Regions from separate parts of the Shewanella sp. Iso12 genome, predicted to be linked through region 2. Evidence: predicted binding sites of a transcription regulator. Region 2 holds the regulator's gene; each other region holds the start of a gene.
The links. The regulator sigma-54, encoded in region 2, starts transcription at its own class of promoters, with help from an activator protein. The targets are predictions, from matches to a motif close to GTTGGCACGNNNNTNGNNT.
Positions count from the first base shown of each region.

Region 1: HCX89_RS04515 (GSCFA domain-containing protein) is a predicted target of sigma-54. The motif match lies at 3,165-3,183, and genes of this name have one in related genera.
Region 3: glnA (glutamate--ammonia ligase) is a predicted target of sigma-54. The motif match lies at 2,563-2,581, and genes of this name have one in related genera.

Region 1 covers NZ_JAAUHW010000002.1:115,583-120,168, forward strand. Annotated here, with positions in the region: gene lpxD (UDP-3-O-(3-hydroxymyristoyl)glucosamine N-acyltransferase) at 1-10, shown strand, start outside; gene fabZ (3-hydroxyacyl-ACP dehydratase FabZ) at 48-509, shown strand; gene lpxA (acyl-ACP--UDP-N-acetylglucosamine O-acyltransferase) at 506-1,276, shown strand; gene lpxB (lipid-A-disaccharide synthase) at 1,291-2,460, shown strand; gene rnhB (ribonuclease HII) at 2,447-3,067, shown strand; gene HCX89_RS04515 (GSCFA domain-containing protein) at 3,406-4,586, shown strand, end outside.
Region 2 covers NZ_JAAUHW010000012.1:8,839-13,424, reverse strand. Annotated here, with positions in the region: gene mgtE (magnesium transporter) at 1-308, opposite strand, end outside; gene HCX89_RS17550 (HPr family phosphocarrier protein) at 392-667, opposite strand; gene rapZ (RNase adapter RapZ) at 654-1,508, opposite strand; gene ptsN (PTS IIA-like nitrogen regulatory protein PtsN) at 1,505-1,948, opposite strand; gene hpf (ribosome hibernation promoting factor) at 1,951-2,238, opposite strand; gene HCX89_RS17530 (RNA polymerase factor sigma-54) at 2,270-3,733, opposite strand; gene lptB (LPS export ABC transporter ATP-binding protein) at 3,829-4,557, opposite strand; gene lptA (lipopolysaccharide transport periplasmic protein LptA) at 4,554-4,586, opposite strand, start outside.
Region 3 covers NZ_JAAUHW010000003.1:302,619-307,204, forward strand. Annotated here, with positions in the region: gene HCX89_RS08060 (C-GCAxxG-C-C family (seleno)protein) at 1-460, shown strand, start outside; gene HCX89_RS08065 (hypothetical protein) at 470-967, shown strand; gene glnA (glutamate--ammonia ligase) at 1,072-2,481, opposite strand; gene typA (translational GTPase TypA) at 2,939-4,586, shown strand, end outside.

The DNA of each region.
Region 1 (4,586 bases), on a different contig from region 2:
CCAAGATTAATACCGCTGTGCGTTAAGCGGCATGAGGAAACGAGTTCGTGTCTAATCAATTAAATACAATGGATATCAAAGAGATTTTGGCTTACCTGCCACATAGATATCCATTTTTGTTGATCGATAGAGTACTGGATTTTACTCCGGGTGAAACTCTGCATGCGATCAAGAACGTCACCATCAATGAGCCTTTCTTCCAGGGACACTTCCCTGTGCAGCCGGTTATGCCTGGCGTGCTCATTCTGGAAGCCATGGCGCAGGCCACCGGCTTGTTGGCGTTCAAGACCATGAGCGACAAGCCGTCTCCGGACGTGCTGTATTATTTTGCCGGTATCGACAATGCTCGTTTCAAGCGGGTTGTTGAGCCAGGTGATCAACTGCACTTTGAAGTGAAGATGATCAAGGAACGCCGCGGGATTGGCGTTTTCTACGGCGAGGCCAAAGTGGATGGTGAGCTGGTGTGTTCAGCCGAAATCATGTGTGCCCGCAGAGAGATTAGCAAGTGATAGATAAATTAGCTTTCGTTCACCCCGAAGCCAAGATAGGTAAAAATGTCACTATCGGTCCCTGGAGCTACATAGGGGCGAATGTGGAGATCGGCGATGACTGCTGGATCAGTTCCCACGTGGTTATCAAGGGACCCAGCATCATTGGCAAGGGCAACCGGATTTTCCAGTTTGCCTCCGTTGGTGAAGATTGCCAGGACAAGAAATATGCCGGTGAGCCTACCCGGCTTATCATGGGTGATAACAATATCATCCGTGAATCTGTCACCATTCACCGGGGTACGGTGCAGGACAACAGCGAGACCCGCATCGGCTCCAATAACCTGTTTATGGCCTATGTACATATCGCCCACGACTGCGTGGTGGGCGACAATGTGATCATGGCCAATAACGCCTCTATTGCCGGTCATTGCCATGTGGGTGACTGGGCTATTCTCGGCGGTATGACAGGGGTGCACCAGTTTGTGCACATAGGTGCCCATGCCTTTACCGCTGGTTGCTCTTTGGTGCTGCAGGACGTGCCTCCTTTCGTGATGGCCTCTGGCCAGGCGGCCATACCACGTGGTCTGAATATGGAAGGCATGAAGCGCCGTGGTTTTGCCAAAGAGACCCAGCAAGCGCTGCGCCGGGCCTACAAGACCCTGTATCGCAGCAGCCTGACTCTGGAAGAGGCCGTCGCCGCCATGGCTGAGGACGCCGCAAAAGAGCCACAGGTACAAGCATTTGTTGATTTTGTGACCTCCTCGAATCGAGGAATTATTCGCTGATACAGTGAGAACGAATGACACAAAATAGAAAGTTAGTCTTTGCAATGGTCGCCGGAGAAATCTCCGGCGATATTTTAGGTGCCGGCCTGATGAAAGCATTGCAACAGCGCTATCCGGACGCCCGTTTTATCGGTATCGGTGGCCCCCGCATGGAAGCTCTCGGATTCGAGTCGCTGTTTGCCATGGAAGAGTTGGCCGTGATGGGAATTGCCGAGGTGCTCTCCCGCCTGCCCAGATTGCTGAAGATACGCTCGAGTCTGGTCAAACAGATAACCGCGCTGCAGCCGGATTGCTTTATCGGTATAGATGCCCCGGACTTCAATATCGGCCTGGAGCTCAAGCTCAAGGCGCACGGGATCAAGACGGTGCATTATGTCAGCCCGTCGGTCTGGGCCTGGCGCCCTAAGCGGATCTTCAAAATCGCCCGCGCTACCAACATGGTGCTGTCACTGCTGCCGTTTGAAAAAGCCTTCTACGACAAGCATCAGGTGCCTTGCACCTTTGTCGGTCACACTCTGGCCGATGAAATCCCGATGGAGAATGACAAGCGTCTTGCCAGAGAAGCACTCGGCTTGAAAGTCGAAGCCGAATATCTGGCTATCCTGCCGGGTTCCCGTGGTGGTGAGCTGAAGATGTTGGCCCAACCCTTTGTGGAGGCGGCCAGGCTGCTGAAACAGCGCTATCCGGATCTCAAGTTTATTACCCCCTTGGTGAATGAAAAACGCCGCGAGCAGTTTCTTGCCGCACTGGAAACCTATGCGCCGGATCTGGAAATTCATATGACGGAAGGGCGCTCTCGGGAAGTGATGGCTGCCAGCGATACCATCTTGTTGGCATCGGGCACCGCCACGCTGGAAGCCATGTTGGTCAAGCGCCCCATGGTGGTTGGCTATCGGGTCAGCCCTATCACTTACCGTATTGCCAAGCGGATGATGCAGATAAACCACTTCTCTTTGCCCAATTTGTTGGCCGGAAGGGAGTTGGTGCCGGAGCTTATCCAAGACGATTGCACTGCCGAGCGGATAGCCGAAGAGGTGGGTAAATTGCTGGATAAAGATAACCGGCCGTTGCTGGCCGAGTTTACTAAGCTGCACAGCCTGCTGGCCTGCAACGCCAGTGAAAAGGCGGCCCAGGCGGTTGTGGCCTTGCTCGATAAAAAGCCGAGGAAAGATGACAGTCTATAAGCAACTCTCGGAAGCCGAAGCGCAGCTGTTGTGCCAGGGGCTGGTCGCCGGGGTAGATGAAGTGGGGCGTGGCCCCTTGGTCGGCGATGTGGTCACCGCGGCGGTGATCCTGGATCCCGCCAATCCAATTAGCGGCCTTAATGATTCCAAGAAGCTCAGCGAAAAGAAACGCGATGCCCTCTATGAAGAGATCCTGGCCAAGGCGCTGGCGGTCTCAGTCGGTCGAGCCAGCCCGGCGGAAATCGATGAGCTCAACATACTGCATGCCACCATGTTGGCGATGCAGCGCGCCGTGGCGGGCTTGAACGTGCGTCCCGAGAAAGTCTTGGTAGATGGTAATCGGACCCCGGATTTTGGCCTGCCTTCAGCCGCGGTGGTTAAGGGCGATGGCTTGATCCCTGTCATCAGCGCCGCCTCTATCATAGCCAAGGTCACCCGCGACCGGGAGATGGCCGAGCTTGACAGTCGCCACCCTGAGTATGGTTTTGCTGCCCATAAGGGCTACCCCACCAAGGCGCATTTCGAAGCCTTGAGTCAACACGGTGTCTTGCCTGAGCACAGACGCAGCTTCCGGCCGGTACGCGAATGGCTGGAGCAGCATTCATAAGCCGTACTGAAACCTAAAGATGCAACCAAAAGGGCAGCAGCGGCAGCCCTTTTTTGTGGCTCTGACATGGCGTAATCACAACGGCTATACCTGCGTTGTTGCCAAAACGTCAGCTTCGTTTCCCAAAACCGTGCTTGGCTTACCCCTTTGAATTGGTAAATTTCTGCCCCACATCTGCAATATGTGATCTGCTGATGTAGACGTCAAGTTTATGAAAGTGTTAAATAATGTCTCTTTTTGGTTGCCTGTCGCAATTAATCTATACCGCGCACTGGATCGGGTAACCACAGCTGTACCGTGGTGGCGGTAGAGGAATATTTTGCATTGGAGGCAGTAGCATGGAGCATTCTTTACCTTATGATCCCGTTCATAAGGAGCGTTTTTGGCGTTCAGCGGTGGCGGATATTCGGCCCGAGACTGAGCTTTTTCGTGAGCTCATCCCCAGGCTCCCCATTGATACCAAACAACAACTCTCTTCGGCAGGTTCCTGTTTTGCCCAGCACATAGGAAATTGGCTGGAACAGCATAACTACTCTTATCTGCGCAGTGAGCTAAACCCAGATGTGACATCCAGTTTTGCCTTTGGCAACCTGTATAACGCCCGTGCTTTGTTGCAATGGTTTATCAAGGGGGAACAGGAACTTGCTCAGTACAGCATCTATTTTGATGAAGAAAACCAACGCTATTACGACTTACTGCTGCCGAAAAGCAAGGAAGGCTACTCCTCCCGGGAGGCATTGCTCGAATATCGTCGCAAGGTCGTGGCCGAAACCAAACGCCATATTGCCGCAAGTAACAGCTTTATTTTCACTCTGGGGTTGATTGAAACCTGGGTCGATCCCAATGGGGTTTGTTATCCCTCCTGTCCTGGAGTCAAACTGGGCGAGTTTGACCCTGATTGTTACCGGCTCAAGGTCTTTGATTACGAAGAGGTCTATATCGATCTCGACCGGCTGTTGCAGCAACTCAAGTGCATCAATCCAAAGCTGAAATTGATATTGACTGTATCTCCTGTGCCCCTCACCGCCACGGCTACTGAAGAACATGTGTTGGTGGCCAATGGTCATTCCAAGTCTGTTTTACGGGCCGTCGCCGGCAGCTTCTGCAAGGATGTCGCCGATGCCAGTTACTTTCCCTCCTATGAGTTGATCACTACCTCCTTGCCTGCAGATTTCCGGTTTCTGGACAACATGCGCACTGTTTCCAAAGAGGGAGTCGGCTATGTGATGCGTCACTGGTCCAAGGCGTTGGCCTGTGAGGAAAACCTGGTTACCAATCACCTTGAAGCCGATTGTGACGAAGAGTTGCTGGATGCCTTGCAAAGAACCGCCACAGGTGCCAAGGTCACGGCCGATACCCTGACACTGATTGGCGACAGCCATATGGGGAAATTGGCCAAGGCGTTTGAACATCTGGGGCAAGCTTTCTGCGGTGGCATGGTGATGAATGGCTCGGGATTTGCCCAGCATAAATTTGTACTGAGTCCGGAGAGTGACATCGTGGTACCGCTGGAGAGCGC
Region 2 (4,586 bases):
GCCAGATCATCGGTATCCATACCCGCGGTCGCTCGTGCCAAACGCTCAGGACTCATCAGGCTGATCAGCTGGTCTTTCATATCTTCACCCAGCTCTTCGAGGATCTCGCCGCTCTGCTCCTGATCCACCAGTTGCCAGAGTACCTGACGGGTACGCGGCGGTGAAGATTCGAGAATAAAGGCGATATCCGAAGCCGTCATTCGCTGCAGCATGTCGCGCACATGCACGAACATACCACTGCTAAGAGCTTGGTTTAGTTGAGTAAGACGTTGTTCTGTCAGCTCTTGGTCGAGCGCTTCTATTGGCATGCAGTTCCCCCTGTGATGCAAAGCGAGGATATGTTACCTCAAGACAGGGGTGTTATAGAAACAAAGAGTGCAGCGCTAAGGCTTTAGCTGGCTTCGTCGAAACGGGCGTTGATCAGGGCGCAGATAGCGTCCATCGCGGGTTCGGCATCCGGGCCTTCGGCGATGAGGCGAATACTCTTGCCTTGACCGGTTTCCAGCATCAAGAGCCCAAGTACACTGGCGGCCGAGGCTTTTTTCTCGCCTTGGATCAGGGTGATATCGGCTTCGAACTCGCTGGCCAGCACCGCCAGCTTAGTGGCGGCGCGGGCGTGCAGGCCCAGCTTATTGACTATGGTGACTTCCCGTTCAACCTTTGCCATTACTCAGCTCCCGGTGACGGGCCTGTACCTTGTGTTTGCTGTTGCCAAAACGCTTGGCGAGCTGCTCAGCGACATAGACAGATCTATGCTGGCCGCCGGTGCAGCCTATGGCTATGGTGAGGTAACTGCGGTTGTTGCGTTCCAGGTGCGGCAGCCAGGTTTCCAATAGATTTTCTATCTGCCAGATAAACTTGTTCACCAGTGGCTGGCGGCTGAGAAACTCCTGCACAGGTTCATCCAGCCCGGTCAGCGGTCTGAGCGCCGGCTCCCAGTGAGGGTTGGGCAGAAAGCGCACATCAAACATGAAGTCGGCTTCCTGGGGCATACCATGCTTAAAGCCGAACGACTCGAAGTTGATCACCAGTTCTTTATCGACACTGCCAAGCAGAATTTCCCGCACTGTGTCACTGAGTTCATAGATGTTCAGCGCCGAGGTGTCTATGTAGTGATCCACCAGTTTCGACATAGGTTCCAGCAGCTTGCCTTCGAGCTTGATGGCGTCCTGTAGTGAGACTTTGCTCTTGGACAGGGGGTGCAGTCTGCGGGTTTCGCTGTAGCGCTTCAGCAGCACTTTATCGGAGGCGTTGAGGAAGAAGCTGGTCAGTTGGGTGTTTTCCGGCAAGGCCGCTAACTGTTGTTCCAGCACTTTTTCCTGATCCGGCATATTGCGCACATCTATGCTGATGGCGACCAGATCATTGCTGCCACGGAGGTTTTCCAACAGGCTGCCTATCATGGGCAGGGGGAGATTATCCACACAGTAGTAACCCAGGTCTTCGAGTACCCTGAGGGCAACGGATTTTCCGGAACCGGAGCGGCCTGAGACTATGGCGAGTTTCATCCTGTGATCACCTGATAGAGTTCTGTTTCGTCGCTGGATTTTCGCAACTGCTTGAGTATCGCCTTATCGCTGAGCTTTTCAGCCATGGCGGACAGGGTACTCAGGTGTTGCTGACATTGATCTGCGGGCACCAAGAGGGCGAACAGTATGTCCACCGGCTGGTTGTCTATGGCATCGAAGGCGATAGGCTCTTCGCATTTGACCAGCACGGCAATCGGCTCTGTAATGTCCGGTAGTCTGCCATGCGGAATCGCAATACCATTACCTATACCTGTGCTCCCCATCTTTTCGCGGGCCAAAAGGCTTTCAAAAATCGCTTGAGAGGAAAGGGTGGGGTACTGGGCGCTAGCGAGATCGCTAATCAGCTCCAGTACCTTTTTCTTACTGCCCGGAGTGGCACAGGTAGTGCACTCCGGCCGCAGGATGGTACTCAGTTCCATCGTTAGTGTTTTGTCAGCTTTTCTTTGTGTTTAATGACCTGACGATCCAATTTATCAATCAGAACGTCGATGGCGGCATACATGTCGGCATGTTCAGAAGTTGCATAGACTTCGCCGCCTGTGAGGTGGATCTTGGCTTCGGCTATCTGTTGCAGTTTTTGTACATTGAGCACAACGTGCACATTATTGATCTGTTCGAAATGGCGTTCAAGTTTAGAAAACTTACTTTCCACGTAGTCACGCAGTGAGTCGGTGATCTCGATATGATGTCCTGTCAGGTTGATTTGCATAGAAAGATTCCTCCAATTTCCAACTGTGGATTTATAAACTCTTACGCTGGTTCGACGGTGGTATCATCATAGCCTCGCGATACTTGGCTATGGTGCGTCTTGCAACGTTGATTCCCTGTTCTGCCAGAAGTTGCGCCATCTTGCTGTCGCTCAAAGGCTTCTTCTGGTTTTCCGCTGCCACGAGCTTCTTGATAAAAGCCCTGATCGCCGTGGAAGAGCATTCTCCGCCATCTTCGGTGCCGACATGGCTGGAGAAGAAGTACTTCAATTCAAATATTCCCCTGGGGGTATGCATATACTTTTGAGTGGTGACCCTGGAGATGGTCGATTCATGCATCTCGACCGCCTCGGCAATATCGTTGAGCACCATGGGTTTCATGGCTTCTTCACCATATTCAAAAAATCCCTGCTGGAACTGCACTATACAGTTGGCCACCTTGAGCAGGGTGTCGTTGCGGCTCTCCAGGCTCTTGATAAACCATTTGGCTTCCTGAAGATGACCACGAATAAACTGGCTGTCTGATTGACTGCGGGCGCTACGAGCCATGGCAGCATACTGCTGATTGATCCCGAGTTTGGGCATACAGTCCGGGTTGAGTTCTACTACCCAGCGGCCGTTTTTCTTCCAGACGCTGACATCAGGGATCACATATTCCTCGTCCATCGGCTGCACCAGCAAGCCGGGGCGGGGATTGAGACTCTGGATAAGGTTGATGGCGTCACGCAGCTGATCTTCCTTGAGCCTGGTCTTGCGCATCAGGGTGCGGAAATCACGGGCGGCAATGAGATCCAGATGTTCGTCAATCAACAAGCGGGCGTCGGCCAGATGCGGGGTGTCTGCGTTGAACTGTTGCAACTGGATCAGCAGGCATTCGCGCAGATCTCTGGAGGCGATGCCGACAGGATCGAAGTGCTGGATCCGCTTGAGTACTGCCTCGACTTCATCGAGCTCAATCTCAGGGTTGCCCATGGCTTCGAGGATCTCCTCTGTGCTCTGGGTCAGATAACCCTGCTCGTCGATGGCATCAATAATGGCGGTGGCAATGGCGTCGTCGGTATCGGAAAACGGGGTCAGGTTCTTCTGCCATTCCAGATGTTCATAGAGCCCTTCGCTGGTTTCCCCCTGGAAGGGCATATCATCTTCACGGCCCATGGCCGGCCCGGAGGCGCTGGCGGCGGTAAAGACTTCGTCCCAGGTGGTATCCATAGGTAATTCATCCGGCATAGACTCATTGTTCAATGCCTCTGAGGTTTCTACCGTGGAACCATCTTCCTGCTTGGCGCTCAACTCGCCGGCGTCGTTTTCCTTGTGGTTGTCGTCGATAGCGTCATCCTGGTTGTCCTCGGCCATTTCCAACAGAGGGTTGGCTTCCAAGGCTTCCTGGATTTCCTGCTGCAGCTCAAGGGACGACAGTTGCAGCAGGCGAATAGCCTGTTGCAACTGAGGTGTCATGGTCAACTGTTGACCCAGTTTGAGCTGGAGTGACGCTTTCATTATACCGCTAATCCCTACTCGTTATTTTTCAAGGAAAAAATTCAATAATAACAAACTATAATACCCGGAATTGCCACCGGATGACATGATCCTAACTATAGCCTGAATTGTTCGCCTAAGTACACAGCACGCACTTGCTGGTTGTCCAAGATTTCAGCGGGTGTGCCCTCGGCGATCAACTGCCCATGGCTGACTATGTAGGCTCGCTCACAAACGTCGAGTGTTTCGCGAACATTGTGGTCTGTGATCAGCACTCCCAAACCGCGGGACTTAAGCTGTTCGATGATTTTCTTGATATCGATAACTGAGATGGGATCCACACCGGCGAATGGCTCATCCAGCAGAATGAACTGTGGATTGGCGGCCAATGCCCGGGCGATTTCCACCCGGCGGCGTTCACCGCCGGAGAGGGACATCCCCAGGCTGTCACGTATGTGGGTAATATGGAATTCTTCCAGCAACTGTTCGAGCTGTTCCTCGCGCTTGTCGCTGTTGAGTTCTTTGCGGGTTTGCAGCACGGCCATGATGTTGTCATGCACCGACAGCTTGCGGAAAATACTGGCTTCCTGTGGCAGGTAGCCTATGCCTTTACGGGCTCGCAGGTGCATGGGATCCAGGGTCAGCTCGTCGTCGTCAATGAAGATACGGCCCTTGTCACTCTGTACCAGCCCAACCACCATATAGAAGGTGGTGGTCTTGCCAGCCCCGTTGGGGCCCAGCAGCCCCACGATTTGGCCGGTATTGACCGACAGGCTGACGTCTTTGACGACGTTGCGCTTTTTGTAACTCTTTGCCAGATTCTGTGCCGTCAGGGTGCTGGTCATTGCGGCTCCTGCTGCTGTTCTTTCTTGTT
Region 3 (4,586 bases), on a different contig from region 2:
CACAGCCATGCCGAGAAATGATGAAGCCTTCCTCAAGGCGATTGGCGCACCGACCCGTAAAGACAATGCCGGTGAGCTACTGACCGCAGATAAGATAGGCCAGTCGGTTGCCAATTCCATTCTCTGTCACACCTCGGTGACCCACTGGTCGAAAGCGAGCAAGTACGGCTCCAGTCATCAGGCGAAATTGGAGCGCTGCGCTCAGCTGACGGCCGAGATTGCCTATGTCACCACTGACTTCCTCAATAAGTCGCTGGACAATGCCCTGGACGCTGAAATTGTGGCAGCAGGCAATGCCGAGTGTAGTGGTTGTCACAGCAGCACCAAACGTGAACCGGACACTTATATAGGTGCCGATGTCAATTCACAGATGGAATGTCAGAGCTGCCACAGCGCCCATGATGTCGGCGCCGGTTTGACCGGGGTTCACGAAGGTGCGGTCTGCAGCGATTGTCACTAGGAGGCTGTTATGAAACATAAGAGTTTGATAGTAGCGTCTTTGCTGTTGTGCCTGGGGGGTTGTGACTGGTGGGATGACGATGATGACCCTGTGCTTCCGCCGGATCCTGAACCTGAGCAGTCTGTGTCCATTAATGAAGCCGAAAGCCTCAAGGTGGCACTGAGCGCCGTGGATCCTCAAAGCCAGGCACTGACCTTTAGCCTGACTACGGCGGAGGGCAAACCCGTCAAGGATGCCGGCAGTAACTATCTGGTGATGTACCTCAAGATGCCCGCTGAGCAGGTATCGGCCTTCTCCATGCCTTGGCATAAGGGGGTGCGTTTCGAATGCAGCGAAACCGTCGACACCTGCGGTGGCACCATGGAAGCGCTGGAGACAGAAGGCCAATATCGCTTTACTCCAGAAGGGCTTGAGGAGTTGAACCAGACAGAAGGTGAACTCAAGTTGGCGGTGATACTCACAGGGGCCAAGGCTCAGAGTGCTCCTGAGCTTGTCGGTGCTCCCTGAGTGGGTTGAGTTTTATAGCCTTAAAATAGTAGCGCCCCGGGATTGCTCCCGGGGCGCTTTTCTTGTTATCCGATGGCTTGACTCATCGGTTGATTGCAGGGCAATTAGAGGCTGTAGTACAGCTCAAATTCGACTGGGTGAGTGGTGCGGCTGACACGCTCGGCCTCGGTTTGTTTCAGCTTGAGGTAAGAGTCGATAAAGTCATCGCTGAACACACCGCCGCGTGTCAGGAACTCACGGTCTGCATCCAGAGCCGCCAGGGCGACTTCCAGAGATTCGGCCACAGTCGGGATTTCCGCTGCCTCTTCGGCCGGCAGATCGTACAGATCCTTGTCCATGGCATCACCAGGGTGGATCTTGTTCTGGATACCGTCCAGACCGGCCATCAGCAGTGCTGCGAAGGCCAGATAAGGGTTGGCCATAGGATCCGGGAAGCGGGTCTCAATACGGCGAGCCTTAGGACTTGGTACCACAGGGATACGGATAGAAGCCGAGCGGTTACGGGCAGAATAAGCCAGCATCACAGGGGCTTCAAAGTGTGGCACCAAACGCTTGTAGGAGTTGGTGCTTGGGTTGGTGAAGGCGTTCAGGGCACGGGCGTGCTTGATGATACCACCTATATAGTACAGGGCAGTTTCAGACAGGCCGCCGTATTTGTCACCGGCAAACAGGTTGGTGCCGTCTTTGGCCAGTGACTGGTGTACGTGCATGCCGCTGCCGTTGTCGCCGACTATCGGCTTAGGCATAAAGGTTGCTGTCTTGCCGTAGGCATGAGCCATGTTGTGAATCACGTACTTGAGTACCTGGATTTCATCGGCCTTGTTGGTCAGAGTATTGAAGCGTGTGGCGATCTCGTTCTGACCCGCGGTAGCAACTTCATGGTGATGAGCTTCCACAACCTGGCCCATCTCTTCCAGCACCAGACACATGGCACTACGCAGATCCTGTGAAGAATCCACAGGCGCAACCGGGAAGTAGCCGCCCTTAACGAATGGACGGTGACCTGTGTTGCCTTCTTCATAGCTGGTACCTGAGTTCCAGGCCGCTTCTTTGGCATCGATTTTGACGAAGGTGCCGCTCATGTCGGTACCGAAACGTACGTCATCAAACAGGAAGAACTCTGGCTCAGGACCGATCAGCACAGTGTCGGCGATCCCGGTAGAACGCATGTACTCTTCGGCTTTCTTGGCGATAGAGCGAGGGTCACGGTCGTAACCCTGCATAGTGCCGGGCTCGAGGATGTCGCAGCGGATCAGCGCTGTGGTTTCTTCGGTGAAAGGATCCAGTACAAAGCTGCTTGGATCTGGCATCAGCACCATGTCAGATTCGTTGATCCCTTTCCAACCGGCGATAGATGAACCATCGAACATTTTGCCGTCTTCAAAGAAATCAGCATCTACCTGATGAGTCGGGATAGATACATGCTGTTCCTTACCTTTGGTATCGGTAAAGCGTAAATCAACAAACTTAACTTCCAACTCTTGCAGCTGTTGTAAAACTGATTCGACTGACATTATCAAGCCTCCGGTAGGGTAAAGGGGGTGCCCTTTGTCAACTCTTAGTATGTAGCGTCTGGCGCCTTGTTGGTCTCTATTAAGCCAGACTCATGCCAAGATGCTAAGATGTTGAAAATAAAGGGAGTGGTAAAATAGAGGGCTGGCGAGGCAAGCGGGTTTGCACTATCATGGTGCATTGAGTGTTCCAAAAAGGTGCGTTCACCATAATGGTGCGTGCGCTGAATAAGCCGGATATTCATAGGTGTCTAAAAAATAATCCTGTGCGATAGCCCCTCGCTAGAGTAGAATGGCACGCTTTTTAAAGCAACCATCCGGGGAAATTGTGCTCCCCGACACGATGGCAGCCCAGGTTTTATAAGGCCTGGAAGGCAATCGCCAAGCAGTCATAAAGCGGTTGTACCATTCAATTTATATTGCTGCATCCCACAGAACAGAGATCGTAAGAGGCAAAACTGTGTTAGAGAATTTACGTAACATCGCCATCATAGCGCACGTTGACCACGGTAAGACTACCCTGGTAGACAAGCTGTTGGCACAGTCAGGAACCCTGGCAACCCGCGGAGAAGCCACCGAGCGGGTGATGGACTCCAACGATCTGGAGAAAGAACGTGGGATCACTATTCTGGCGAAAAACACCGCCATTAAGTGGAACGACTATCGGATTAACATTGTAGATACCCCAGGACACGCCGACTTCGGTGGCGAAGTAGAACGGGTTCTGTCTATGGTTGACTCTGTACTGCTGCTGGTTGATGCGCAGGACGGCCCAATGCCACAGACCCGCTTCGTGACCAAGAAGGCATTCGCCCAAGGTCTTAAGCCTATTGTGGTGATCAACAAGATTGACCGTCCGGGTGCCCGCCCTGATTGGGTTATCGATCAGGTATTTGACCTGTTTGACAACCTGGGTGCCACCGACGAGCAGCTGGACTTCCCAGTGGTTTATGCCTCTGCACTGAACGGTTTTGCCAGCCTGGATCCTCAGGACAACAGTGAAGACATGACCCCACTGTTCCAAACTATCGTTGAAAAAGTATCTCCACCGGATGCCGACGCCGAAGGCGCATTCCAGATGCAGATCTCTCAGCTGGACTACAACAGCTATGTAGGGGTTATCGGTGTGGGTCGTATCAAGCGTGGTAGCGTCAAGACCAACCAACAGGTCACTATTGTCGGTGCCGATGGCAAGAGCCGTAACGGTAAAATCGGTCAGGTGCTGGGCTACATGGGCCTGGAACGCCACGAAGTGGACAGTGCCAATGCCGGTGATATCGTTGCTATCACAGGTCTGGGCGAGCTGAAGATCTCCGACACCATCTGTGCTGTCGGTCATGCCGAAGCATTGCCACCTCTGTCTGTTGATGAACCAACCATGACTATGACCTTCCAGGTCAACACCTCTCCTTTCGCGGGTAAAGAAGGTAAGTACGTGACTTCACGTAACATCCTTGAGCGTCTGCAACAGGAGCTGGTACACAACGTGGCTCTGCGTGTGGAAGAAACCGAGAGTCCGGATCGTTTCCGCGTATCCGGCCGTGGTGAACTGCACCTGTCTATCCTGATCGAAAACATGCGTCGTGAAGGTTATGAGCTGGCGGTTTCCCGTCCTGAAGTGATCATCAAAGAGATCGACGGCGAGAAGTGCGAGCCATACGAGCAGCTGACTGTGGACGTGGAAGAAGAACATCAGGGCGGCGTTATCGAGAAGCTGGGTACCCGTAAGGCCGACATGCGCGACATGCAGCCTGACGGCAAGGGCCGTGTACGTATCGACTTCATGATCCCAAGCCGTGGCTTGATCGGTTTCCAGACCGAGTTTATGACAGCGACTTCAGGTACAGGTCTGCTGTATCACACCTTCGACCACTATGGTCCTTACAAGGGTGGCGATATCGGCCAGCGTAGCAACGGGGTATTGATCTCCAACGCCACAGGTAAGGCTTTGACCTTCGCGCTGTTTGGTCTGCAGGATCGCGGTCGTCTGATGATTGGCCACGCCGCCGAAGTTTACGAAGGCCAGGTAGTGGGTATCCACAGCCGCTCCAACGACCTGACAGTAAACTGCCTCAAGGGCAAGCAGCTGACCAACATGCGTGCCTCTG